DNA from 3 places in the Anaerosalibacter massiliensis genome. Region 2 is predicted to be linked to each of the others. Evidence: a T-box and tRNA genes for the amino acid it is inferred to sense, from the RefSeq annotation. Region 2 holds a T-box; the other regions hold tRNA genes.

Evidence for each region. The T-box of region 2 lies ahead of leuS (leucine--tRNA ligase). A T-box ahead of a tRNA ligase gene usually reads a tRNA of that ligase, here a tRNA-Leu.
Region 1: it encodes a tRNA-Leu, which carries the amino acid that the T-box ahead of leuS (leucine--tRNA ligase) is inferred to sense. The anticodon was not compared.
Region 3: it encodes a tRNA-Leu, which carries the amino acid that the T-box ahead of leuS (leucine--tRNA ligase) is inferred to sense. The anticodon was not compared.

The regions. Positions count from the first base shown of each region.
Region 1 is NZ_JANJZL010000002.1:202,040-210,708, reverse strand. Features, by position in the region: gene opp4C (oligopeptide ABC transporter permease) at 1-356, shown strand, start outside; gene NSA23_RS04020 (ABC transporter ATP-binding protein) at 372-1,349, shown strand; gene NSA23_RS04015 (ABC transporter ATP-binding protein) at 1,349-2,320, shown strand; gene NSA23_RS04010 (hypothetical protein) at 2,295-2,519, shown strand; gene NSA23_RS04005 (MATE family efflux transporter) at 2,631-3,977, shown strand; tRNA gene NSA23_RS04000 (tRNA-Leu) at 4,053-4,136, shown strand; gene tig (trigger factor) at 4,317-5,606, shown strand; gene clpP (ATP-dependent Clp endopeptidase proteolytic subunit ClpP) at 5,629-6,201, shown strand; gene clpX (ATP-dependent Clp protease ATP-binding subunit ClpX) at 6,233-7,513, shown strand; gene lon (endopeptidase La) at 7,660-8,669, shown strand, end outside.
Region 2 is NZ_JANJZL010000001.1:311,608-320,276, reverse strand. Features, by position in the region: gene asnS (asparagine--tRNA ligase) at 15-1,406, shown strand; T-box leader at 1,555-1,766, shown strand; gene leuS (leucine--tRNA ligase) at 1,817-4,225, shown strand; gene NSA23_RS01900 (DegV family protein) at 4,281-5,108, shown strand; gene NSA23_RS01895 (L-threonine 3-dehydrogenase) at 5,193-6,149, shown strand; gene NSA23_RS01890 (DUF4489 domain-containing protein) at 6,385-6,954, shown strand; gene NSA23_RS01885 (putative Se/S carrier-like protein) at 7,062-7,343, shown strand; gene NSA23_RS01880 (hypothetical protein) at 7,336-8,628, opposite strand.
Region 3 is NZ_JANJZL010000010.1:92,355-101,023, forward strand. Features, by position in the region: gene rsxA (electron transport complex subunit RsxA) at 1-73, opposite strand, end outside; gene rsxE (electron transport complex subunit RsxE) at 92-727, opposite strand; gene NSA23_RS12965 (RnfABCDGE type electron transport complex subunit G) at 755-1,336, opposite strand; gene NSA23_RS12970 (RnfABCDGE type electron transport complex subunit D) at 1,337-2,308, opposite strand; gene rsxC (electron transport complex subunit RsxC) at 2,332-3,660, opposite strand; gene dinB (DNA polymerase IV) at 4,011-5,069, opposite strand; tRNA gene NSA23_RS12985 (tRNA-Leu) at 5,140-5,226, opposite strand; gene NSA23_RS12990 (lytic transglycosylase domain-containing protein) at 5,447-6,103, opposite strand; gene coaE (dephospho-CoA kinase) at 6,120-6,737, opposite strand; gene polA (DNA polymerase I) at 6,724-8,669, opposite strand, start outside.

The DNA of each region.
Region 1 (8,669 bases), on a different contig from region 2:
TTCTTTCACTAAGGGAACAGGAATTTGTGCAAGCAGCTAGAGCATTAGGTATAAGAGATAGTAAGATTATATTAAGACATTTAATTCCTAATACAGTAGGATATATTATAGTAAGTGCTACATTAGGAATGGCAGGAGCTATAATGAGTGAATCAGGACTATCTTTCCTTGGTCTTGGTGTTACTCCACCAACTCCGACTTGGGGTAATTTAATACAAAATGCTAGAGAGGTTTATATACTTAGAAATCGTATGTGGCTATGGTTGCCACCAGGAGTATGTATATTTTTAGCGGTAATGAGTATAAATTTACTTGGTGATGGATTGCGTGATGCTATAGACCCTAAGTCTAAATGATAGGAGGATAGAAATATGGATAAGCTGTTAGAAGTAAAAGATTTAAAGACGTATTTTTATACTGATGATGGAATTGTTAAAGCTGTAGATGGTGTTAACTTTTCGGTAGAGTCTGGAAAGACTATAGGTATTGTGGGAGAATCCGGTTGTGGCAAGAGTATAACAGCTATGTCTATACTACGCCTTATACCTGACCCTCCTGGAAAAATTGTAAATGGCGAAATATTTTTCAATGGAAAAGATTTGACTAAAGTTTCAGATGAAGAGATAAGGCATATTCGCGGAAATGACATTTCTATGATTTTCCAAGAACCTATGACTTCATTAAACCCTGTATTTACTGTAGGAGATCAAATAATGGAGGCATTGATTCTTCATCAAAAATTAAGTGAAGAAGAAGCTAGGAAAAAGGCTATTCAAATGATAAAGCTTGTTGGTATACCTAGGGCAGATAAAATAGTAGATGAATATCCACATCAATTATCTGGAGGTATGAGACAGAGAGTTATGATAGCTATGGCGCTATCTTGTCAGCCTAAACTTTTAATAGCTGACGAACCTACAACAGCTTTAGATGTTACTATTCAAGCCCAAATATTAGAGCTTATGAATGAATTGAAAAATAAATTGAATACATCTATTATGCTTATAACTCACGATCTTGGAGTTGTTGCAGAAATGTCTGATCATGTAATAGTTATGTATTCAGGAAAAGTGGTAGAAGATGCACCAGTAGAAGAATTGTTTAAAAACCCAAGACATCCTTATACAATAGGACTTATGAATTCTATACCTTCATTAATTGGAGAAGGAAAGAGATTGGAAAGTATTAAAGGAGCAGTTCCAAATCCTCTATACCTTCCAAAAGGCTGTTATTTCCATCCAAGGTGTAAATTTGCTACAGATGAATGTAGGAATGGACAACCTGAACTAAGGGAGATAGCATCAGGACATAAGGTTAGCTGTTTTAGAGCAGAGGAGGTGGGTAGATAATGAGTGAAGCAATATTAGAGGTCAAAAACTTAAAAAAGCACTTTCCTATATATAAGGGAGCTTTTAGAAGAAAGGTTGGAGATGTAAAGGCGGTAGATGGAATATCTTTCAAGCTAAAGGCAGGAGAGACATTGGGTCTTGTTGGCGAATCTGGCTGTGGAAAGTCTACAACTGGTAGAACTATATTAAAACTTTTAGATCCTACAGAGGGTAGTGTAAAATATAAAGATAAGGATGTATTAAATGCTCCAAAGGATGAAATGCTAAAGCTAAGAAGAGAAATGCAAATAGTTTTCCAAGATCCATATAGCTCTTTGAACCCAAGAATGACAGTATCCCAGATAGTAGGTGAAGCTTTAATAGAACATAAACTTTACAAGAAAGGAAAAGAGTTAGACGAATATATAACAGAAGTTATAACTAGATGTGGTTTAGCAAAATACCATATGAATAGATATCCTCATGAGTTTTCAGGAGGACAACGTCAACGTATAGGTATTGCTAGAGCTCTTGCTTTAAATCCATCTTTTATAGTTGCTGACGAGCCCGTATCTGCTCTAGATGTGTCTATACAATCACAGGTTATAAATTTATTGACAGATTTGCAAAAAGAACGGGGAATATCTTATTTATTTATTTCCCACGATTTAGGAGTAGTTAAATATATAAGCCATAGAATAGGTGTTATGTATCTAGGGAATTTAGTAGAATTGTCTGAAAAAAACGCACTATTTGATAATCCTAAACATCCCTATACACAAGCACTTCTTTCAGCTATTCCTATACCAGATCCAACTAAAAAGATAAATAGGATTTTATTAAAAGGAGATATTCCAAGTCCTGCAAATCCACCATCTGGTTGCAAGTTCCATACTCGTTGTAGATATGCTAAAGATATATGTAAGGAACAAGTGCCAGAATTTAGAGACTTAGGAGGAGAGCATTTTGTGGCGTGCCACTTTGCGAAATAAGAAGTCTGTTGAAGAAAGAGAAAAAAGGCTAAAAAAGTCTATAGAAAAAAAGAACAAAGAAGATCCTTTAAAATTTACTAATAAGGATATTTTAGCTATGATTATTGCGGCATTTCAAATATTACTTCCTATATTGTTTGTAGGAATAGGACTATTTGCATTAGTCACATTTTTATTTACAAGATTCTTTTTGAGATAAATTTAGTATTGAACAAATATACTTTCACAATAAAGAGTTGCAAAGGCTATTGCAGCTCTTTTTTTAATTTGATATAATACTCTAGATTAGTTTAGTAAGTGAGGTGGGTTAATGGCTGTTTTCCAGGACAAAAAAATGAATAAAGAAATATTTTCACTAGCATTGCCGGCAATATTTGAAATGTTACTTCATACATTAGTATGGACTTTTGATACAGGTATGGTTGGAAGGCTTACTCCCGAAGCAATATCTTCAGTTACCTTAGGGGCACAAATAATGTTTACTGTCAGCAATATATTAGGAGCATTGGGTGTAGGAACAACAGCTATGGTTTCTAGAAATATTGGAGCTATGAATAGTGAAAGAGCAGAAAATATAGCAGTTCAAGCACTTAGTCTAGGTATTATAATCAGTCTGGTAGTTGGAAGTATAGGTATTATTCTTTCAGATAACATATTTCATGGTTTAGTTGATGACCCAAAGGTAATGAAACTAGGAACAGAATATTTAAGAATAGTATTTATTGGTGCATTTTTTCTTATACCAACAATGATAGGAAATTCTATTTTAAGAGGTGCAGGAAATACTTATGTCCCTATGATTTCAGCGGGCATGGCAAATATTTTCAATATAGTAGGAGACTATGTGCTTATATTTGGAAAATTTGGTTTTCCAAGGATGGAAACAAAGGGAGCTGCAATAGCTACAGCCTTTGGGCAGATAGTAGGAGCAATTATTACATTTTATTATCTATTTAAAACTAATAATTATATTCGAGTAAAGGTTAAAGGATTATTTAAGTTCAATAGAGAAATACTTAATAGTCTAGTTAATTTAAGTTTTCCAGCTATACTAGAGGTTTTTATGAATGAAGGAAGTAGATTAGTATCTTCTTTTTGGATTGCTCAACTTGGTACGCTATCTTATGCTAGCAATTCTATTACTGTAGCTGCTGAGTCTATATCTTTTATGCCAGGATATGGATTTGCTATAGCTGCTACTACACTAGTGGGACAAAACTTAGGTTCTAAAGATGTAGAAAAGGCAGAAAAAAGTGTAAATGCTTCTATATATTATGCTATATTGCTTATGGGAATAGTAGGTATATTGTTTTTTGCAATTCCTTATCCTATAATGAGGTTGTTCAGTTCTGATAAAGAAACAGTATTTTTAGCTTCAAAATGTCTAAGAATTGGAGCTTTTGAACAAATTCCAACTGCAATAGGCATGACATTGTCTGGAGCATTAAAAGGTGCTGGAGATACAAAAGGACCTTTTAGAATATCTTTAGTAACTAATTTTTTAGTCAGATTGCCTTTAATTTTTCTAATAGTATTTGTATTTAAATTACCCATTATTTATATTTGGGTAGCTACTAATATTCAATATTTAGTAGAGGCTACTTTAATGACTATTAAGTATAAGAAGGGGGCTTGGAAGAATATTTTAATTGATTAAAAAAATAATAAAAAAATATTGACAATAGGCTATAACATGGTATAATAATATGGTGAGTTTAAAAAACACTTATACGCGGGAATGGCGGAATTGGCAGACGCGCTAGACTTAGGATCTAGTGTCATTGACGTGGGGGTTCAAGTCCTCTTTCCCGCACCAATTAAACCAGTGGTTATGCCATTGGTTTTTTTAATATTTTATCAATAAATATATGTTTACAAGAGACAATAGAAATGTTGGATATACATATTTTTTATGGTATAATTTTGATGATATACCCCAGTAATTTAAGAATTATGAAAATAAATAAAAAAAGAAATTTAAGGAGGCAAAAAAACGATGAACTCTGTTTTAGAAAAAAAAGAAAACAATAAAGTTACCTTTACAGTAGAGATAGGTGAAGATAAATTTGAAGAGGCAATTCAAAAAACTTACTTAAGAAACAGAAGTAGATTTAACATTCCAGGATTTAGAAAGGGAAAAGCTCCAAGAAAAATAATAGAAATGAATTATGGAGAAGGCATTTTTTATGAAGAAGCATTAAATGGCATTTTACCAGAAGCTTATGAAAATGCTATTGAAGAATTGGAGTTAGAACCTGTTGAACAACCAGTAGTGGATATTGAAGAACTTGAAAAAGGAAAACCAGTAGTATTTAAAATTGAAGTAACTATCAAGCCTGAAGTGAAATTAGGAGAATATAAGAGTATAGAAGTTGAAAAAGTAGAGTATAATGTTACAGATGAAGATGTAGAAAAGGAATTAAACAACATTCAAGAAAAGAATGCAAGACTTATAGATGTTTCTGATAGAGAAGTAAAAGATGGAGATATCTTAAATATTAATTTTGAAGGATATGTAGATGGAGAGCAGTTTGAAGGTGGTACTGCAGAAGATCAACAATTAGAAATTGGTTCAGAAAAATTTATACCTGGATTTGAAGAACAACTTATAGGAAAGAAAAAAGAGGAAGAAGTAGAAGTAAAAGTTAATTTTCCTGAAGACTACTTTGAAGAAAGTTTAAAAGGAAAAGAAGCAATATTTAAAGTAACTATTAATGATATAAAAGAAAAAGAGTTGCCAGAACTAGATGATGAATTTGCGAAAGATGTTAGTGAATTTGACACACTAGATGAATTTAAAAATAGTATAAAAGAAAAGCTTGAAAAAGAAATGAAAAATAAGGAAAAAGTTGAACAAGAAGTAAAATTAATTGATAAGATATTAGAAGAAGCAGAAATAGATCTTCCAGAAGTAATGATAGAAAATCAAATTGAAAATGAAATGGGTCAATTTGACTATAGTTTAAGAATGCAGGGTCTTTCAATGGAACAATATTTTGAATTAACAAATACTGATTTAGAAGGTTTTAAGGAACAAATGAAACCAGAAGCAGAAAAGAGAGTTAGAACTGAATTAGTATTAGAAGAAATATCAAAGATTGAAAAAATAGAAGCATCTGATGAAGATGTAGATAAAGAACTAGAAAAAATGGCTGAACAATATCAAAGTGAAGATGTAGAAAAATTCAAAGAAGACATGAAAAAGGGAGATTTAGAATACATTAAGACGGGTATAATTAGAGATAAGACTATTGAATTTTTAATGGCAAATGCCAAGTTTAGTTAAAGAGATTTAGGAGGGATATGGAATGGCTTTAGTACCAGTAGTAGTAGAGCAAACCAATAGAGGAGAGAGATCTTACGATATCTACTCAAGATTATTAAAAGAAAGAATTATATTTCTTGGTGAAGAAGTTAATAGTGTGACAGCAAATTTAATAGTTGCACAACTTTTATTTTTAGAAGGAGAAGATCCAGATAAAGATATTCAACTTTATATAAATAGTCCTGGAGGCTCAATAACCTCAGGATTTGCTATATATGATACAATGCAGTATATAAAACCTGATGTTTCAACAATATGTGTAGGAATGGCTGCTAGCATGGGGGCATTTTTACTTGCTGCAGGTAAAAAAGGTAAAAGATTTGCATTACCAAATGCTGAGATAATGATACATCAACCATTAGGCGGTACACAAGGTCAAGCAGAAGATATTAGAATTCATGCAGAAAGAATAATAAAAACTAGGAAACAAATAAATACTATATTAAGTGAAAGAACAGGTCAACCATATGAAAAAATTGCTAGGGATACAGATAGGGATTTCTTTATGTCTGCTGAAGAAGCTAAAAAGTATGGTATAATAGATGAGGTATTTTAATTTAGAAAATAACTTTAAGTGAGGTGTCACAATGGCAAGATTTGATGAAAAGCAGCTTAGATGTTCTTTTTGCGGAAAACCTCAAGATCAAGTAAGAAGGCTTATAGCAGGTCCCAATGTCTATATATGTGATGAGTGTATAGAATTGTGCCGAGAAATAATAGAAGAAGAATTTGAAGATAGTTTTGAATATGAAGTGGAGGAATTGCCAAAACCTGCTAATATAAATGATACACTTGATGACTACGTTATAAAGCAAAATAGAGCAAAAAAGGCTTTAGCTGTGGCAGTATATAATCATTACAAAAGAATAAATAAGAGAAGCTCTAAAAATAATGATATAGAGTTGCAAAAAAGTAATATAGTTATGATTGGACCTACAGGTTCAGGAAAGACATTACTTGCTCAAACTTTAGCTAAAATATTAAATGTTCCATTTGCTATTGCTGATGCTACATCTTTAACTGAAGCAGGATATGTAGGTGAAGACGTAGAAAATATTATATTGAAATTAATCCAAGCAGCTGATTATGATATTGAAAGAGCTGAAAAAGGTATAGTATATATAGATGAGATAGATAAAATAGCAAGAAAAACAGAAAATCCATCAATTACTAGAGATGTGAGTGGAGAAGGAGTGCAACAAGCACTACTAAAAATATTAGAAGGTACTATTGCTAATGTTCCGCCACAGGGTGGTAGAAAACATCCACATCAAGAATTTATTCAAGTGGATACTACCAATATACTATTTATTGTAGGAGGAGCATTTGATGGTTTAGATAAGATTATAGAGAATAGAACTGGAAAAAGTTCTATGGGCTTTGGGGCAGATATCCAAAGTAAAGAAAAATTACAAATTGGAGATCTTCTAAAGGAAATCCAACCAGAAGATTTGTTAAAATATGGTTTAATACCTGAATTTGTAGGAAGACTGCCAGTTATAGTTACTTTAGAAGAACTTGACAAAGAAGCTTTTGTAAGAATCTTAACAGAACCTAAAAATGCATTGGTAAAGCAATATAAAGAGTTATTTGCAATAGATGGAGTAGAACTTGAATTTGAAGATGATGCATTAGAAGCAATTGCACAGAAAGCCATTGATAGAAAAACAGGAGCTAGAGGACTTAGAAGTATAATAGAAGAATCTATGTTAGATATTATGTATGATATTCCATCTAGAGATGATATAGAGAAATGTATTATTACAAAGGGTACTATAACAAATAAAGCTGAACCTAATATAATATATTCAGAGATTAATAAAAAAAATAAAACTAAGAAATCTAACAAAAGAGAAACAGCATCATAGAAAAAGGCTCACAAAAAAAGTGAGTCTTTTTTTTTACTTCACTATTTTTCAGTTTTCTGATAATATAAGTAAATGGTATACTATTTAATTAAAGGAGTTAAATTTGAAAATACTTTAAGATGATTATAGACTAAAGGAGTGACAGTATGAATATAGAGCAATATAAAGTAGTTAGGAAAGATATTCCTCTCATCCCTCTTAGAGGTATGTCAGTTTTCCCCTATATGGTAATACATTTTGACGTAGGGAGAGAGAAATCTATAAATGCATTAGAAGAATCTATGGTAGGAGACTCTTTAATATTTTTATGCTCACAAAAGGATGCTATGGTAGATGAGCCAGAATTAGAAGATTTTTATCATATTGGTACTGTAGCAAAAATAAAACAAATGCTAAAGCTTCCAGGAGGTAGTATTAGAGTACTAGTAGAAGGATTAAATAGAGGGAAAATAGTAGAAGTAAATAAGGAAGAACCTTATTTAGAAGTAGAGATTGAAGAATTAATATACGAATCTGAAGAAGTAGAAAGGGATAAAAAAATAGAAGCATCAATGAGGTTGGTTCTAAGAGATTTTGAAGAATATATAGCTCTTAGCAATAGAGTATCTCCAGATCTAATTTTAACAGTATCAGAAATAGAAGATCCTGGTAGAATGGCAGATGTTATAGCCTCTTATATATATCTTAAAGAAGAAGAAAATCAAAAGATATTGGAAGCTTTTAATTTCTATGAAAGATTAGAAATACTTCATGGTATATTGCAAAAAGAGGTTGAGATACTTAAAATAGAAGAGCAAATCAATGAAAGAGTAAAAAAGCAAATTACAAAAGTTCAAAAGGAATATTATTTGAGAGAACAAATGAAGGCTATACAAAGTGAATTGGGAGAAGAAGACGAAGTAATGGAAGAAATAGAAGAATATAAAAGAAAAATAAAAAAGATAAAAATGCCTAAAGAGGTAAAAGAAAAGGCATTGAAGGAAGTAGAAAGACTTAATAAATTATCTCCTCATTCAGCAGAAATAGGTGTTATAAGAACATATTTAGATTGGATAGTAGAATTACCTTGGGATAAAGAAACTAAGGATAAAGTGAATTTAAAAAAGTCAAGAGAAATATTAAATAATGATCATTATGGATTATATGACGTAAAGGA
Region 2 (8,669 bases):
AAAGGAGAATGAGAATGGAAAAAGCAACTGTAAAAGAAATTTTTAAGGATTCAGAAAAATATTTAAATAATGAAATTCAAATAGAAGGATGGATAAGGACATTAAGATCTTCTAAAAAATTTGGATTTATAGAAGTAAATGATGGTACTTTCTTTAAAAATATTCAAGTTGTTTTTGATGAAAATCTTGAAAATTTTAAGGAAATATCTAAGTTCCCTATTAGTTCTTCAATAGTAGTACAGGGTAAATTAGATCCTACACCACAGGCGAAACAGCCATTTGAAATTAAGGCAACTAATGTTTCTATTATAGGTGATTCAGAAAGAGATTATCCTTTACAAAAGAAAAGACATTCTTTTGAGTATTTAAGAACTATAGCTCACTTAAGACCTAGAAGTAATGCTTTTTCTGCAGTATTTAGAGTTAGATCTTTAGCAGCTTATGCAGTTCATAAATTTTTTCAAGAAAGAAATTTTGTATATGTTCACACTCCAATAATTACTGGAAGTGATGCTGAAGGTGCAGGAGAAATGTTTAGGGTTACTAACCTAGATTTAAAAAATATACCATTAGACGATGATGGTAAAGTAGATTTCTCTGAAGATTTTTTTGGAAAAGATACAAATTTAACTGTTAGTGGACAATTAGAAGCAGAGGCTTATGCATTAGCTTTTAGAAATGTCTATACTTTTGGACCAACTTTTAGAGCAGAAAATTCAAACACTGCTCGTCATGCAGCAGAATTTTGGATGATAGAGCCAGAAATTGCTTTTGCTGATTTAAATGACAATATGGATTTGGCAGAAGATATGATGAAATATATAATTAATTATGTAATGGAAAATGCTAAGGAAGAAATGAAATTTTTCAACTCCTTTGTTGATAAGGGACTTTTTGATAGGCTTGAAAATGTAGTTAATTCTGAATTTGAACGTATAACCTATACAGAGGCAATAGATATATTAGAAAAATCCAAAGAAAAATTCCAATATCCAGTTAAATGGGGAATAGATTTGCAAACTGAACATGAAAGATATATAACAGAAAAGGTATTTAGAAAACCAGTATTTGTAATGGATTATCCAAAGGATATAAAAGCATTTTATATGAGGTTAAATGATGACGGTAAGACTGTAGCAGCTATGGATTTATTAGTACCTGGAGTTGGTGAAATAGTTGGCGGTAGTCAAAGAGAGGAAAGATTGGATATTTTAGAAAAGAGAATGGAAGAGTTAGGAATGAATAAAGAAGAATACTGGTGGTATCTAGAACTTCGAAAATATGGTGGAACAAAACACGCAGGCTTTGGTCTTGGATTCGAAAGAGCTATTATGTACATGACTGGTATGAAGAATATTAGGGATGTAATACCTTTTCCAAGAACAGTAGGTTTAGCAGAATTTTAATTTGAAATGAGGACTAAAATTTCAGGAAAATCTATAATAGGTTTTTCTGAAATTTTTTATTTTAAATTCCCAATTAAAGACCTTGATTTATTCATATATCTTTGCTATAATAGACTCTAAAACATATTATTTTTCAAAATAAATTATATATGTAGCTGTGAAAGGAAGTAGTAGGTTTTTTATTTCTTATAGAGAGCTGTCACTTGGTGGAAGACAGTAGAAATAATTCTGAACTCGTCCTTGAGTTGTTAAAGTGAAAACTATTAGCTTTAACCGGCAGAAGAGCCGTTATTCTTAGAGTGGATAGATTTTTTCTATCAATTAGTGTGGTACCGCGGAATGAAGCCTTTCGTCTCTAATAGAGATAAGGGCTTTTTTGTTTTTATAAAATAGCAAGGAGGTAATAAAGAATGGAATATAATCCGAAAACAATTGAAAAGAAGTGGCAAGATATATGGGATGAAAAAGAAATATTTAAAACTAGTGATGATAAGACAAAACCAAAATTCTATGCACTTATAGAGTTTCCTTATCCTTCAGGGCAAGGGTTACATGTAGGTCATCCTAGACCTTATACAGCTTTAGATGTAGTTTCTAGAAAAAGAAGGTTTCAAGGATATAATGTATTGTATCCAATGGGATGGGATGCTTTTGGACTTCCAACGGAAAATTTTGCTATACAGCATAAAATACATCCAAAAGTAGTTACAGAAAACAATGTGGCTAAATTTAAAAAACAACTTAAATCCATAGGATTTTCATTTGATTGGTCAAAAGAGATAAATACTACAGATCCAGCATATTATAAATGGACTCAATGGATATTTTTGCAAATGTTTAAAAAAGGTCTTGCATACAAAAAGGAAATGCCTATAAATTGGTGTACATCCTGTAAAGTGGGTTTAGCAAATGAAGAAGTAGTAAATGGAAGCTGTGAAAGATGTGGTGGAGAGGTTGTTAGAAAAGTAAAAAACCAATGGATGCTAAAGATTACTGAATATGCAGATAGATTGATTAATGATTTAGATACTGTAGATTATATAGATAGAATTAAAACTCAGCAAATAAATTGGATAGGTAGATCTGAAGGAATGGAAGTAGATTTTCAAATTGCAGGAAAAGAAGATTCCTTAAAAGTATTTACTACTAGGCCTGATACATTATTTGGTGCAACATATATGGTTATTGCTGCTGAACATCCATTAATAGAAAAGTATAATGATATTATAGAAAATATGGATGAAGTAAGAGAATATCAAGAAATGGCTACTAAGAAATCAGATTTTGAAAGAACTGAATTAAATAAAGAGAAAACAGGGGTAGAGATTAAAGGTTTGAAGGCAATAAATCCAGTAAATAACAAAGAAATATCTATTTGGATATCTGATTATGTACTTATGGGTTATGGAACTGGTGCTATAATGTCTGTACCTGCCCATGATAGTAGAGACTGGGAATTTGCTAAAAAGTTTGAACTTCCAATTGTAGAGGTAGTTAAAGGCGGAGATGTTAAAAAAGAAGCCTATACAGATACAGAAACAGGAATATTAGTTAACTCTGATTTTATAAATGGATTAGAAGTGAAGGATGCTATAGGGAAAATGAGCAATTGGTTAGAGGAAAAAGGCTTAGGTAAAAGAAAAGTTAATTATAAATTGAGAGATTGGGTATTTTCACGTCAAAGATATTGGGGAGAACCTATACCTCTTGTGCACTGTGAAAAATGTGGATGGGTTCCAGTTCCAGAGGAGGAACTTCCAGTTATGTTACCTGAAGTGGAGAATTACGAGCCTACCCATAATGGAGAATCACCTCTTGCAAATATGGAAGAATGGGTGAATGTAAGTTGTCCTAAATGTGGAGGGAACGCTACAAGAGAAACAGATACTATGCCACAATGGGCTGGTTCTTCTTGGTATTTCTTAAGATATATAGATCCATATAATGACAAAGAAATAGCAAGTAAGGAAGAAATAGATTATTGGCTTCCAGTAGACTGGTATAATGGAGGAATGGAGCATACAACCCTTCATTTATTGTATTCAAGATTTTGGCATAAATTTTTATATGATATAGGAGTAGTATCTTCTAAAGAGCCATACAATAAAAGAACTGCCCATGGAATGATCTTGGGAGGCAATAATGAAAAAATGTCAAAATCCAGAGGAAATGTAGTTAATCCAGATGACATAGTGAATGAATATGGAGCGGATACATTAAGAACTTATGAAATGTTCATAGGAGATTTTGAAAAAAGTGTTCCTTGGTCTGAAAATGGAGTTAAGGGTTGTAGAAGATTTTTAGAAAGAGTATGGAGGCTTCAAGATATAGTTGTAGATGGAAATAGTTATTCAGATAAGCTAGAGGCAAGTATTCATAAAACTATAAAAAAAGTAACAGAGGATTATGAAACATTGAAGTTTAATACAGCTATTGCAGCATTAATGTCTCTGTTAAATGAATTTAATGATATAGGAAAAATAAATAAAGAAGAGCTTAGGACTTACCTAATACTTCTAAATCCTGTAGCACCTCATATTACTGAAGAAGTTTGGGAAAAATCAGGACTAGGTGATACATTACACGAATCTATTTGGCCAAAATGGGATAAAAATAAGTTAGTAGAGGATGTAGTAGAAATTGCCATTCAGGTGAATGGGAAGGTTAGAGGTAGGGAGAAAATAGCTATAGATGAATCTAAAGAAAGTATAAGAGATAAAGTAGTACAAAATGAAGGTGTTAAGAAATTTATTGAAGATAAAGAAATTGTTAAGGAAATATATATACCGGGTAAAATATATAATATAGTAGTTAAATAATTGGTCAAAAAGGGAGGTTTTCCTCCCTTTTAAATTACCTATAGGAGGCAAAAATATGAAAAAAATTAAGATAATTACAGATAGTACTAGTTATTTAAGCAAAGAGTATGCATTGGAAAGAGATATTTCTGTTATACCATTAAGTTATACTTTTGAAAATGAAACTTATAAAGAAGGATTTCCTGGAGAATTTGATGAGTTTTTCAAAAGATTAAGTGAATCTAAGGATTTTCCAATAACATCTCAACCTTCTACAGGAGATTTCCTTAAAGAATATGAAGAAGCTCTTAATAAATATGATGAAATAATAGTTTTAACTTTATCTTCTAAATTAAGTGGCACTTATAACAATGCTATGTTAGCTAGAACTATGTCAGAAGAAAGTAGAATAACAGTAGTGGATTCTAGGCAGGCAGCTTCTAATCTAAAATTATTAGTCGAAGAAGCTGTAGATATGATTGAGGATGGTAAGAGTAGAGATGAAATAATAAATCGTGTAGCTGAAATGGAAAAAGGTATGGCTATTTATTTTACAGTAGGAACATTGGAATATTTGAAAAGAGGAGGAAGATTGAGTGCTGTTAGCACTGTCATAGGTTCAGTTTTGAATATTAAACCGATTATAGCACTTCAAAATGGTGAGTTGGAATTGTTAGAGAAAACTAGAGGAAAAAATAGAGCTGTAAAGAAGATGCTTGGATTAATTCCTTCTAATATAAATCAAATTAGCATTTGTCACATATTAAACTATGATGAAGCTTTAAGTTTAAAGAGTAAATTAATAGAGATTTTTCCTAAAGCGGTAGTGACTATAGATGAAATAGGACCAGTAGTAGGTGCTCATTTAGGACCAGAGACTATAGGAGTCTGTTATAGTTATTGATAAATATATTTCAATTTTCAAAAAGTATGTTATAATGAGATGGGAAATAAGTATAAAAAATCTATTTTTTGGAGGTGCTGTTTAATGAAAAAGATTTTAGTTACAGGAGCTCTTGGTCAAATAGGATCTGAACTTACTATGGAATTGAGAAAGATGTATGGTGACAACAATGTTATAGCTAGTAGTAGGAGAAAAAAGGAAGGACAAGAGGAGGTAATTGAATCAGGTCCTTTTGAAGTAGTAGATGTGTTGGAAGGCGAAAAGTTAGCCAATGTAGTAAAGAAACATAAAGTTGACACCATTATTCATTTAGCAGCAATACTATCAGCTGTAGGGGAAGAAAGGCCTAATCAAGCATGGAATATTAATATGAATGGTCTGTATAATATTTTAGAAATAGGAAGAGAAGAAAATTGCTTAGTATTTACCCCAAGTTCTATTGCAGCTTTTGGACCATCTACACCTCAGGATAAGACACCTCAAGATACTATACAAAGACCAGAAACTATGTATGGTGTAACAAAAGTTGCGGGAGAAATTCTATGTGATTACTACTTTAAAAAATTTGGTGTAGATACTAGAGGAGTACGTTTTCCAGGACTTATATCCCATAAGACATTACCAGGTGGTGGAACAACAGATTACGCAGTGCATATATATTATGATGCATTAAAACATGGAAGGTATACATCTTTTATTAAAGAAGGTACTTATATGGATATGATGTATATGCCAGATGCTATTGACGCTATAATTCAGCTTATGCAAGCAGATCCAGATAAACTTATTCATAGAAATGCTTTCAATATTACAGCTATGAGTTTTGAACCAGAAGATATAGCTGCTGAGATTAAAAAACATATACCTGAATTTGAGATGGATTATGATGTAGATCCAGTAAGACAGGCAATAGCAGAATCTTGGCCAAATTCTCTTGATGATACTGCAGCAAGAGAAGAATGGGGTTGGAATCCTAAATATGATTTAGCTAAAATGACTGAAGATATGTTGGAGAAACTAAAATTAAAATTAAATAAGTAGGAATATGCGTAAATTAAAAGGGATCTTTCTAATAGAGAATGGTCCCTTTGTTTATTTAGATATATATTTTTTAAAAATAAAAAGAGAAGAAATGTAATTATATTATTACATATAAATTAATTAATATAATCACACAAAGATAACTTTTATAATATATTAGTATTAAAGAAAGAAATATTTTATTACAAGGTAAAAAATATTTAAATAATAAATTTGAAGAAAGGAGATTTAGATTATGACGAAAGTTTATTATTATAATCCAAATAAATGTTGTCACAAACATGAACATTCTCATGAAAATCATCATAAATCCAGTTGCCATAAACCACCAAAAAAAGATTGTGAACCAAAAAATCTAGGTTTAAAGTGCAAAGAAATATGTGGTGCTGTAAATATACCTTTTATTAATTTAGCTACTACACCACCAGTACAAACTACACTAGGAAATGTTTCAGTAGACTTGAGATGTTATGATAAACCAAAATTGAAAATAGACTTTTCAGCTATAGCAAACCTTAATTTGACTGCTGCTACCAACTTCACATTGACTTTTAGAGTATACAGAAGATGTGATAATGGACCAGAGGTAGAAATAGATACAATTGTTATACCAAATACTATTCCAGTTACAGCAGCAATTGTTGCATCTAGTCCAGTTAGTTTTAGTATATGTGATGAAGATTTTTGTCCTGGAGAATGTTGCACTTATAGAATAACAGTTGAAGGAACATCTACTGCAGCTATAACAGGTTCATTTAATATAAGTAAAGGAGTTATATCCACATTAGTAACTGAACAATGTTAATACAATATTAGTTTATCATTAAAGCTCCTTTCTAGTAGTATATGCTACTAGAAAGGAGTTTATAATAATTATATTTAGAATAAATATAATTAGAGGTGATTTAAAAATTGAGAGAGAAAAATTATTATATATGTTTATTGAGTTCAAAAAATTATGTAATACAGATTATATATATATTAGAAAACCTAGGCTACACAAAATTTGATATTATATCTACTCCTTATGAAATAAGGAGAGGATGTGATTATGCGATTAAATTTAAAAAAATAGAAGATTTACAAATTATTATGAAAGAAACAAATAAATTAAACATGGAAATTAAAGATGTATATAAAATTGAAAGAATAAATGGTGAAAAAACCATTAAAAAGATAAAATATTTTATTTAAACTTGAAAAAACCTTTTTTATGCTTTTGGTCCTCAGTACTCATCAGTTTTTCTTTCATTAGTTTTAATTCTTCTTCTATAATATTTGAGTGAGCAATTATTTGTTCTATTGTTTCTTTTATTTCTAGTATATTTTTCTTGAGCTCCATAAAGTCAGAGTTGTGAATAGAAATTAATTCATCTTTTTCTTCAATTTGTATATCCTTATTATTTAAGTTTATTATTTCTTCTTTATCAAAGTTGATTTTTTTTTGATCTTTTTCATTAAAAAATAGATACATTTTATCACTAATTTGGGCATAAAAATTATTAGTTTTGTTATTAAGATATTTTTTTTTAGAATTAGATGAGTATTTTAAGAACCATATAGAAGGGCTATTTAGTTTTATTTTATCTATAAGGATCCAAGTTTCGCCATAGTCCATTGAATTTAAACATCCTATTTCATCATCTTTCAGATATGTTATTTTTAAAGTTTCATTTATTTCTGACATTATAGGTGTATATGTACAGTTATTAATAACAGGTAAATTTATTTTTTTCCATTTAAATTTACTTTGTCCTCCAGGAGATAATTTTTTGTATCTAAGAATATAATCTTTGTCTTCTAAACTAGACCAAAGAATATGAATATTGTTTTTAGAATCTATAAATAAATATGGAAATTTGTTATTTGTCTTAGTAAGAGAGATTTTTTCAATAATTTGAGACCATTTTTTTATAAAAACATTATAAAAGGTATAGTAAATATGTGTTGAGTTACGTTCATTAGTTCTAAAAACAAGATGTATATTGCCTAAATTATCTGAATCAATGTAAAAGGGAGCAAGTATTTTCTTGGAAAATATACTTGTTACAGTTTTTTTTGTCCAATTTGAAGAATTTTTAGTTATTTGTTCTATGCTCCATAAATTAATATTTACTAGATTAGCACAAGCATAAAAAATATTTACAGAATTATTTGACATAAATAAGGTTATATGTTTATAAATATTTGATTTAGTATTTAACCTAAAAATTGATTGCTTAATCCACTTTTTTTGAGTATAAGTACAGTGTATCAAATTACCATTTTCAATTAAATAAATTAATTGTATCTTATCTTTTTCATCAATAATTACTGAAAAATCTAATATATTATGCTCTATTTCAGAAAGAGAAATAATATTATTATTTTTATTATCAAATTTATTAAAAAGCAAATTGTTTTTTTCATCGATGTAAAAATTGAAATATTCTCCTTTTGAATTTTTAATAAGTTCACTTTCTTTTATTTTAATGTTCAATTTATTCCCTCCTTTTTTATATAAAAAATCACAAAACTTTA
Region 3 (8,669 bases), on a different contig from region 2:
ATATTCCTAAAAATCTAGCAAAAACATAATTATTAACAAATATAGTGCTAATCAATATGGTAAATAGTGACATTTGATTCCCTCCCTTACATTACGCTTCGACAGTAGCTTTTTCTTCTTGTGCAGCTTTTTTCTCTTCATTATTCATTCTAACTTTATTAAAAATACCTATAAGAATTCCTAATATAATAAATGCTCCAGGCGGCATTATAGCAATTAAGACTGGTTGATATCCTGCTCCCATTATTTGATGTTCAAATAATGTACCAGCACCTAATAGTTCTCTAATACTAGCTAAAATAATTAAAGCAACAGTATATCCTAATCCCATTCCTAAACCATCAACTATTGCAGGTATAGGTTTGTTTTTAGAGGCAAATGATTCTGCTCTTGCAAATATAATACAGTTAACAACAATTAATGGAATAAATAATCCTAGAGCACTATATAATGCTGGAGCATAGGCCTTCATAAACATTTCAATCATAGTTACAAATGTTGCAATTACAACTATAAAGGATGGAATACGAATTTTATCTGGTATTACATTTCTAATAAGTGATATAACTAAATTTGAACCTACCAATACTCCTGTTACAGCTAATCCCATAGCTAAACCATTCTTTGCAGAAGTGGTAACAGCTAAAGTAGAACACATTCCTACTAACTGTACAAATATTGGATTTTCTTTAATTAAACCATTATTAAAGGTTTCAGACAACTTCAATTTTTACACCTCCAAAAGAATAGAATATTATTTAGAAAGCTGTGAATTGTAAATTTCTCTTGCTAAATTAACTCCATCTGCAACAGCATTTGAAGTAATTGTTGCACTAGTTATAGCCTCAACTTCATTGTTATTAGATGGAGATTCCTTTACTATTACTAGATCATTTTCTGTAGGTATGCCTTTAAATCTCTCTTGAAATTCTGGTTCTTCAGCCTTAGCTCCAAGTCCTGGAGTCTCTGAATGAGATAATATTTTCATTCCAGTTATTTTTCCCTCAACAGATATACCTGTCATAACTTGAATATCTCCACCAAATCCGCCTACTAAATTTTTTAAAGTATAGCCTACTATTTCTCCACTTTCATCTTTTCCTTCAAAAATTTCTAAAACTCCTTCATTAGAGCTTTGTATACTATCTAGTTTTTCTTTATCTATTGGTTCAAAATCCTTAGCATCAGGTAAAGTTTCTTTTCTAGCTTCATCATTAGCTATTTTATCAGCCTCCTCAATCTTAGCTGATGTTGCATTGTTTGAAGCAGCTAAAATAAATGCAGATACTGCAGTAATTAAAAGTAAAATCAATCCTAATTTCAATGTTTCATTCATCTACTTCACCTCCCCAAATACTTTAGGACTAGTAAATCTTTCAATAAGTGGTGTAGCTACATTCATAAGTAATATAGAATAAGATACTCCTTCTGGATATCCACCTTTTACTCTGATGATTGCCGTTAAAAGTCCTGCTCCTATACCAAATATTATCTGCCCTAATGGTGTTACTGGCGATGAAGCATAATCTGTTGCCATATAGAATGCTCCTAATATAAGTCCTCCTGCAAATATATGATATGGTATTTGTTCCATTTCAGTACCTAAAAGTAATAATACAATAACTGTTGTTCCTATATAAGTGAAAGGTATTCTCCAGTTTATAACCCCTCTAATCAATAAATACACAGCACCAATTAATAGTAATAATGCAGATGTTTCTCCTATAGCACCACCAATATTTCCCAAAAACATTTCCTTAAGAGCAGGCAATGCATCCCCTGCTTCTGCTACAGTTGCTGATGCTGCTGCATCTGAAGCCCCATATTTCATTATGGATAATGGAGTAGCTGAAGATTGTCCATCTACTGCTCCTGGTGCCACAAAAGCTGACATAAGTGTTGGCCATGAAGATAAAAGCATAGCCCTTGCAGCTAGTGCTGGATTCATAAAGTTTTGACCTAAGCCACCAAAGAACTGCTTTACTACTATAATAGCAAAAGCAGAACCTATTACTGGTAACCACCAAGGTGCAGTTGCTGGTAAATTAAAAGCTAATAAAATTCCTGTAACTACTGCACTAAGATCATATACAGTAACTTCCTTTTTAAATGCCTTTTGAATTAAAGCTTCAAATACTACTGATGATATAACTGAAATCAAAATAAGTTTAAAGGCATTAAATCCAAAAAAATATATACTACCAATCATTGCAGGTGTTAAAGCAATAATTACATCTAACATTATTCTTTTGACAGTCTCTTCTGACCTTATATGAGGAGAAGAAGACCCAATCAAAATATTATCCATTTTCTAATTCCTCCTATCTTTTACTAGGCTTTTTTCTTCTTTGCAATAACTTCCCTTTTTGCAACTCTAATAGACTCTACTAATGGTCTTTTAGAAGGACATATAAATGAACAAGAACCACATTCAATACAGTCTAAAATGTGAAACTCTTCTGCTCTATCATATTTTCTATTTAATGCAAATTTACTTAAATATAATGGTTGAAGATTTACTGGACATACTTCTAAACATTTTCCACATTTAATACAAGGTTGTACTGGTTCTGGTCTTGCCTCTTCTTCAGATAAAACTAAAATTCCTGAAGTACCTTTAATCACTGGAACATCTATACTATATTGAGCAAGTCCCATCATAGGACCACCCATAATGATCTTTCCTGGTTTGCCATTGAATCCTCCACATTGTTCTATGACATCTTTAAAAGGAGTACCTATTTTCACAACTAAATTTTGAGGTTCTTTAACTCCTTTACCAGTAACAGTAACTATCCTTTCAAATAAAGGTTTTCCCTTCTCTACCGCCTGCCCAATAGCAGTAGCAGTACCTACATTGTCAACAACTACTCCTACATCCATTGGAAGTCCACCTGAAGGAACTTCTCTTCCCGTTACTGCATTTATTATACGTTTTTCATCTCCTTGAGGAAATTTAGCTTTCAATGAAACTAATTCTATATTAGCTTCTTTTTTTACAACTTCTTTTAATGCTTTAATCGCATCAGGTTTATTGTTTTCTACTGCAATGAATCCTCTATCTACTCCTACAGCCTTCATTATAACTTTAAGACCTAGAACTACTTTTTCTGGTTCTTCTACCATAAGCCTATGATCTGCAGTTAAATAAGGTTCACATTCTGCCCCATTGAGTATTATTGTATCTATTTTTTTCTCTGGTGGTGGTGAAAGCTTAACATGAGTTGGAAAACCAGCTCCTCCCATTCCAGTAATACCTGCTTCTTTTATGATTTCTAGAACTTCTTTTTGGCTCAATGATTCTAAATCTTTGTTAGGTTTTACACTTTCATGCAATTCATTCTTCCCATCTGATTCAATATGAATACAGTCTACAGTCATTCCTGTAGGTGATGCCATTGGACTTATTTTTTTAACAACTCCTGATACACTTGAATGTACCGGTGCAGATACAAAAGCTTCTGCCTGTCCAATTTTTTGCCCTACTTTTACAGTTTCACCAACCTTTACTAAAGGTTTACAAGGTGCACCTATATGTTGTTGTAAAGGTATAATTGCGATTTCAGGCTCTTTTGCTCTTTTAATAGGAATTCTTTCTGTCAATTCTTTGTGATGAGGAACATGAACTCCTCCCTTAAAGGTCAAATTCTCTAGATTCATCTTTTCCACCTCTTTATCTTTATTGTTTAAAACTTATTTTTTAGCCTGCTTATTTGTCAAATAAATAGACCCAATTAATATGGGTCCTAAATATTTAATTGACTTCATAATACAATTTATTAATATTATTATAACATTTATCTTATAGGTTGTATATGAATTGTCATATAAAATGTCTTAAAAAGTCGTTCTTTGTTCATAAAATAACACATAATTGCAAACTGAATTTTTTATTATGGATAAATCCACTACTATTATACACATCACACTAAAAAAAGTCTATTAAGATATAAACTTTTCTTAGATAATATTTAGATTATATTTGAAATGAGACTAAAATACTATAACTTTTATTTAGTGGGGAAACTCAATTGTACAGGGTCATTAGGATAAATAAAATTAGATACTGCTAGACCTAATAATCTAACTTTTTTACATGAATTAAATTTATTATTTAATATATTGATACTAGTACTATAAATAGTTAAATAATCATTTGTTGGTATATATAATGTGCTACTTCTTGTTTCTACTGAAAAATCTTCATACTTTATTTTTACAGTTATAGTCCTAGCTATGTACCCTTTAGCTTCTAACTTATGTGAAAGATTCAAAGAATACTCTTGCAACTTTTGAATAAGTATTTCTACGCTAGATATATCTTCTCTAAAAGTTTCTTCTTCTCCAATGGATTGAGTAGTTATATCTATTTCTACTGGCCTATTATCTATTCCCTTAGAAAAGTAAGACATTTCCCTTCCCTTTTTACCAAATCTATCTACCAATACTTTTATATCATAATCTTGCAAATCACCTATAGTATATATTCCAATCTTATGTAATTGTCTTTCAGTCTTTGGCCCTACTCCCCATAGCTTTCTTATTGGGAGAGGTTTTAAAAATTCTATGGCTTCCTCTTCCCTTATAATAGTCAATCCATTTGGTTTTTCAATATCAGAAGCTAACTTAGCTAAAAATTTATTTGTAGATATTCCTATAGATGCAGTAAGATTTAATTCTCTTTTTATATCTTCTTTTATTTTTTTAGCAATAAATAAGGGATCTCTTCCAGTTGTATCTATAAATGCCTCATCTATAGATATAGGCTCTATTAATTTGCTATATCTTTTAAATATATTATGGACCTCTTTAGAAACTTCTTTGTAGCGTGCCATATTTACTGGGAGAAATATACCTTTCGGGCATAATTTTTTTGCCTTAAATACAGACATAGCAGAATGAACCCCATATTTTCTTGCTTCATAAGAAGCTGTAGTAACTACCCCTCTATTTTTAACACTTCCTCCTACTATTATAGGTTTTCCCTTAAGGCTAGGATTGTATTTTTCTTCTACAGATGCATAGAAAGCATCCATATCTACATGTATGACACTTCTACTGACAATCATAAGCTCACACCTTAGTAAATAAAATATATTCCATTTAAAAAATAAAAATCATATACATTGTATATGATTTTGGTGCAGAGGAAGGGATTCGAACCCTCATGCTTGGATAAGCATACGCCCCTCAAACGTACGTGTCTGCCTGTTCCACCACCTCTGCAAGGGTAATAAGCACATTATTTTATGATTATTACGTTATTTACTAATTTAATAAATGTTTTTATCCATAAAGTATCATCATCACAAGATAGCGTGTATGCCAATTCCACCACTCCTGCATTTATGATATGTTTTCTATATTATATTATACATATTTATTTAAATATATCAACTACTATTTAGACCTTTTCTTCCTCTATATACCATTCATCAATGTATTTTTATGCATTCTTTAGATATTCTTTTATTGTTCTCTTAAATCTATTAATATTTTTATCTAAGAATCCATCTTTTAAATATTTATCTTCTTCAAAAGTTCCTCTATATATTTTTTTATATTTCTCATAGTTCTCTAGAACTTTATCTACATAATCCCTAGTCTCCTTAAAAGGAATATGTTTTAAGCTTTTTCCATCATCACTATATCTGCTATCTAAGAGCCACTTATTTACATTTCCACTTCCTCCATTATATGCAGCTAAAATAATTGGTAAATTACCATCAAATTCTTCATTTAGTACATTTAAATACCAAGAACCAATCATTATATTAGTCTCTGGTTCATAAAGGGAGTCTAAAGTGAAATTTTTCAAATTTAATTTCTCAGCTGCCCATTTCCCTGTAGTAGGAGCTATTTGCATAAGACCTCTAGCTTCCTTTTTAGAACAGGCATCCTTATCAAAATTGCTCTCTACATTAATTATAGCTGCTATTAAATAGGGATCGGTATTATACTTTTTAGAATATAAATATATATGATTTTTATAGTCTATGGGATACATCATTTTCATTACTAATTTAAATCCTATAAAAAGAATTATTCCAATTAAAAGGAGCAAAAGAACTTTTTTAATGATCCTACCAAATATATTTACCAAAATTATCCCTCCGAATTCATTTAAATCTAATTATCATATTTTCTAATGTGTTTTTTAGTTCTTTTATATCTTTATTATTGTTTATAATTCTAGTTGCATATTTCATTTTAGTTCCCATAGGCAACTGAGAATCTATTCTCTTTTTAGCATCTTCATAGCTAAGCTTATCCCTTTGCATAAGCCTTTTTATTTGTATTTCTTCATCTGTATAAACTAACCATATTTCATCTATATTTATATCATTTTTTTTAAATAAATTTAATCCTTCAATTAAAAGAGGAATGTCTAAAAAAACAACTTGTTCATCTGCACAATAACTTGATATTCGATTTTTCATCTCATAAAAAACTCTTGGATGAACAATAGAATTTAGTTTCTCTCTTTTTTCTTTGTCATTGAAAATAATATCTCCTAGCTTTTTTCTATCAATAGTAAAATCTTCATTTAATACTTTTGTTCCAAATTCTTCTACAATATTCTTATAGGCGGGACAATTTACTTCAACCACCTCTCTCGCTATTTTATCTGCATCTATTACTTTGAAACCATTTTCAACCAAAAAGTTTGTTACTGTACTCTTACCTGTAGCAATACCACCAGTTAGCCCTATGATTTTACAACTATTTTGCATCATACCAGCTTTCCCCCACTTGTATATCTACTTTCAATGGTATACTCAACTCTGCAGAGCTTTCCATTACCTCTTTCAATATCCTTTTTACTTCTTCTTTTTCATCTTTATAGGTCTCTACTATTAGCTCATCGTGTACTTGAAGTATAAGCTTAGATTTCATATTACGTTTTTTAAGCTCATTATAAACTCTAACCATGGCAATCTTTATAATATCTGCAGCACTACCTTGAATAGGAGTATTCATAGCTATTCTTTCCCCAAAAGACCTTACTGCATAATTTTTTGATTTTAACTCTGGAAGGTATCGTCTTCTATTTAATATAGTTTCTATATAGCCATTCTCTTTACCTAGTTCTACTATTTCATCCATATATATTTTTACATTTTTATAATTCTTTAAATAATTATCTATATATTTCTTAGCCTCTTTCCTAGTTATACCTAGATCCCTAGATAAACCATAATCACTAATTCCATATACTATTCCAAAATTTACTGCTTTTGCCCTACTCCTCATAATAGGAGTTACTTCTTCTTTAGCTACCTCAAATACTTCACTTGCGGTTTTAGTATGGATATCTTCATTATGATAAAAGGCATCTTTTAATTTAGGATCATCAGAAATATGGGCTAGAACTCTTAGTTCAATTTGAGAATAGTCTCCATCTATTAAAGTATAATTATCATCTTCAGGAACAAATGCCTTTCTTATCTTTCTTCCCTCTTCAGTTTTTACAGGTATATTTTGAAGATTTGGTTCAGTACTACTTATTCTGCCAGTATGTGTTACAGTTTGATTAAAACTTGAATGTATTCTATTTGTCTCATTATCTACTAGAGTCATGAGTCCATCAATATAGGTGGATTTAAGCTTTACAATTTGTCTATACTTTAATATTTTTTCTATAATAGGATGCTTATCTTTTAATTTATCTAAAACTTCTGCATTTGTAGAATATCCTGTTTTAGTTTTTTTAATAACTGGCAAATCTAAGTCATCAAAAAGTATTTCTCCTAATTGTTTAGGTGAATTAACATTGAATTCTCTTCCTGCCAAATCATATATCTCATTAGTGAGATTATTTATCTCAGTATCAAATTCCCCTCCCAATTCTTCTAGTACATCTATGTCTATTTTAAATCCTAAATATTCCATACTTGCCAAAACTTCTATCAAAGGTAATTCTATTTCATAATAAAGTTTCTCCATACCTTGACTTTTAATCATACCTTTTATTTTATCCTCTAACATAAATGTTAAATCCAAAAGTTTTGAAAAATATTCTCCTCTTTTTTCTAACTCTAAAGATTTAAAAGTCTTTTTGTTTTTCCCCTTTCCTAAAAGTTCCTCTTCACTTTCTATTACAATATCAAAATATTCCCTACCTAATACATGCATACTATAATCTGTTTGAGATGGGTTTATTAAATACTGACCTATCATACTGTCAAAAGTTAGACCTGAAATATTTATATCTAATCTAAGTAAACCTATAATGTCATTTTTCAAACTATGTCCTATTTTCTTTATATCCTCTAATTCAAAAGTATCTTTAAATTTATCTTTAAAACTAATTAATATATTGTTATTTTCGCAGTTAATATAATATGAATTAAAGCCTTTTGGTTTTATACAAATACCTAATATTTCATCTTTAATTGGATTTGAACCAGAATATATAAACTTAAATCCAATTTTTTTACTTTCCTCTACTTCTTTTTTAATTTGATCAAAATCTTTTTCATCATTAACAATAATAAAATTAGACTCAAATTCTTCCCTAGTATCTTGAATTTTGCCTTTAGGTATCTTTTCTAGTAAGGATTTAAATTCTAGTTTCTCATACAGGTCTTTTAAACCTTCCCAATGAGGTTCTTCAACTTTAAATTCTTCAACGTTGATTTCTATAGGAACATTTATGACTATTTCTG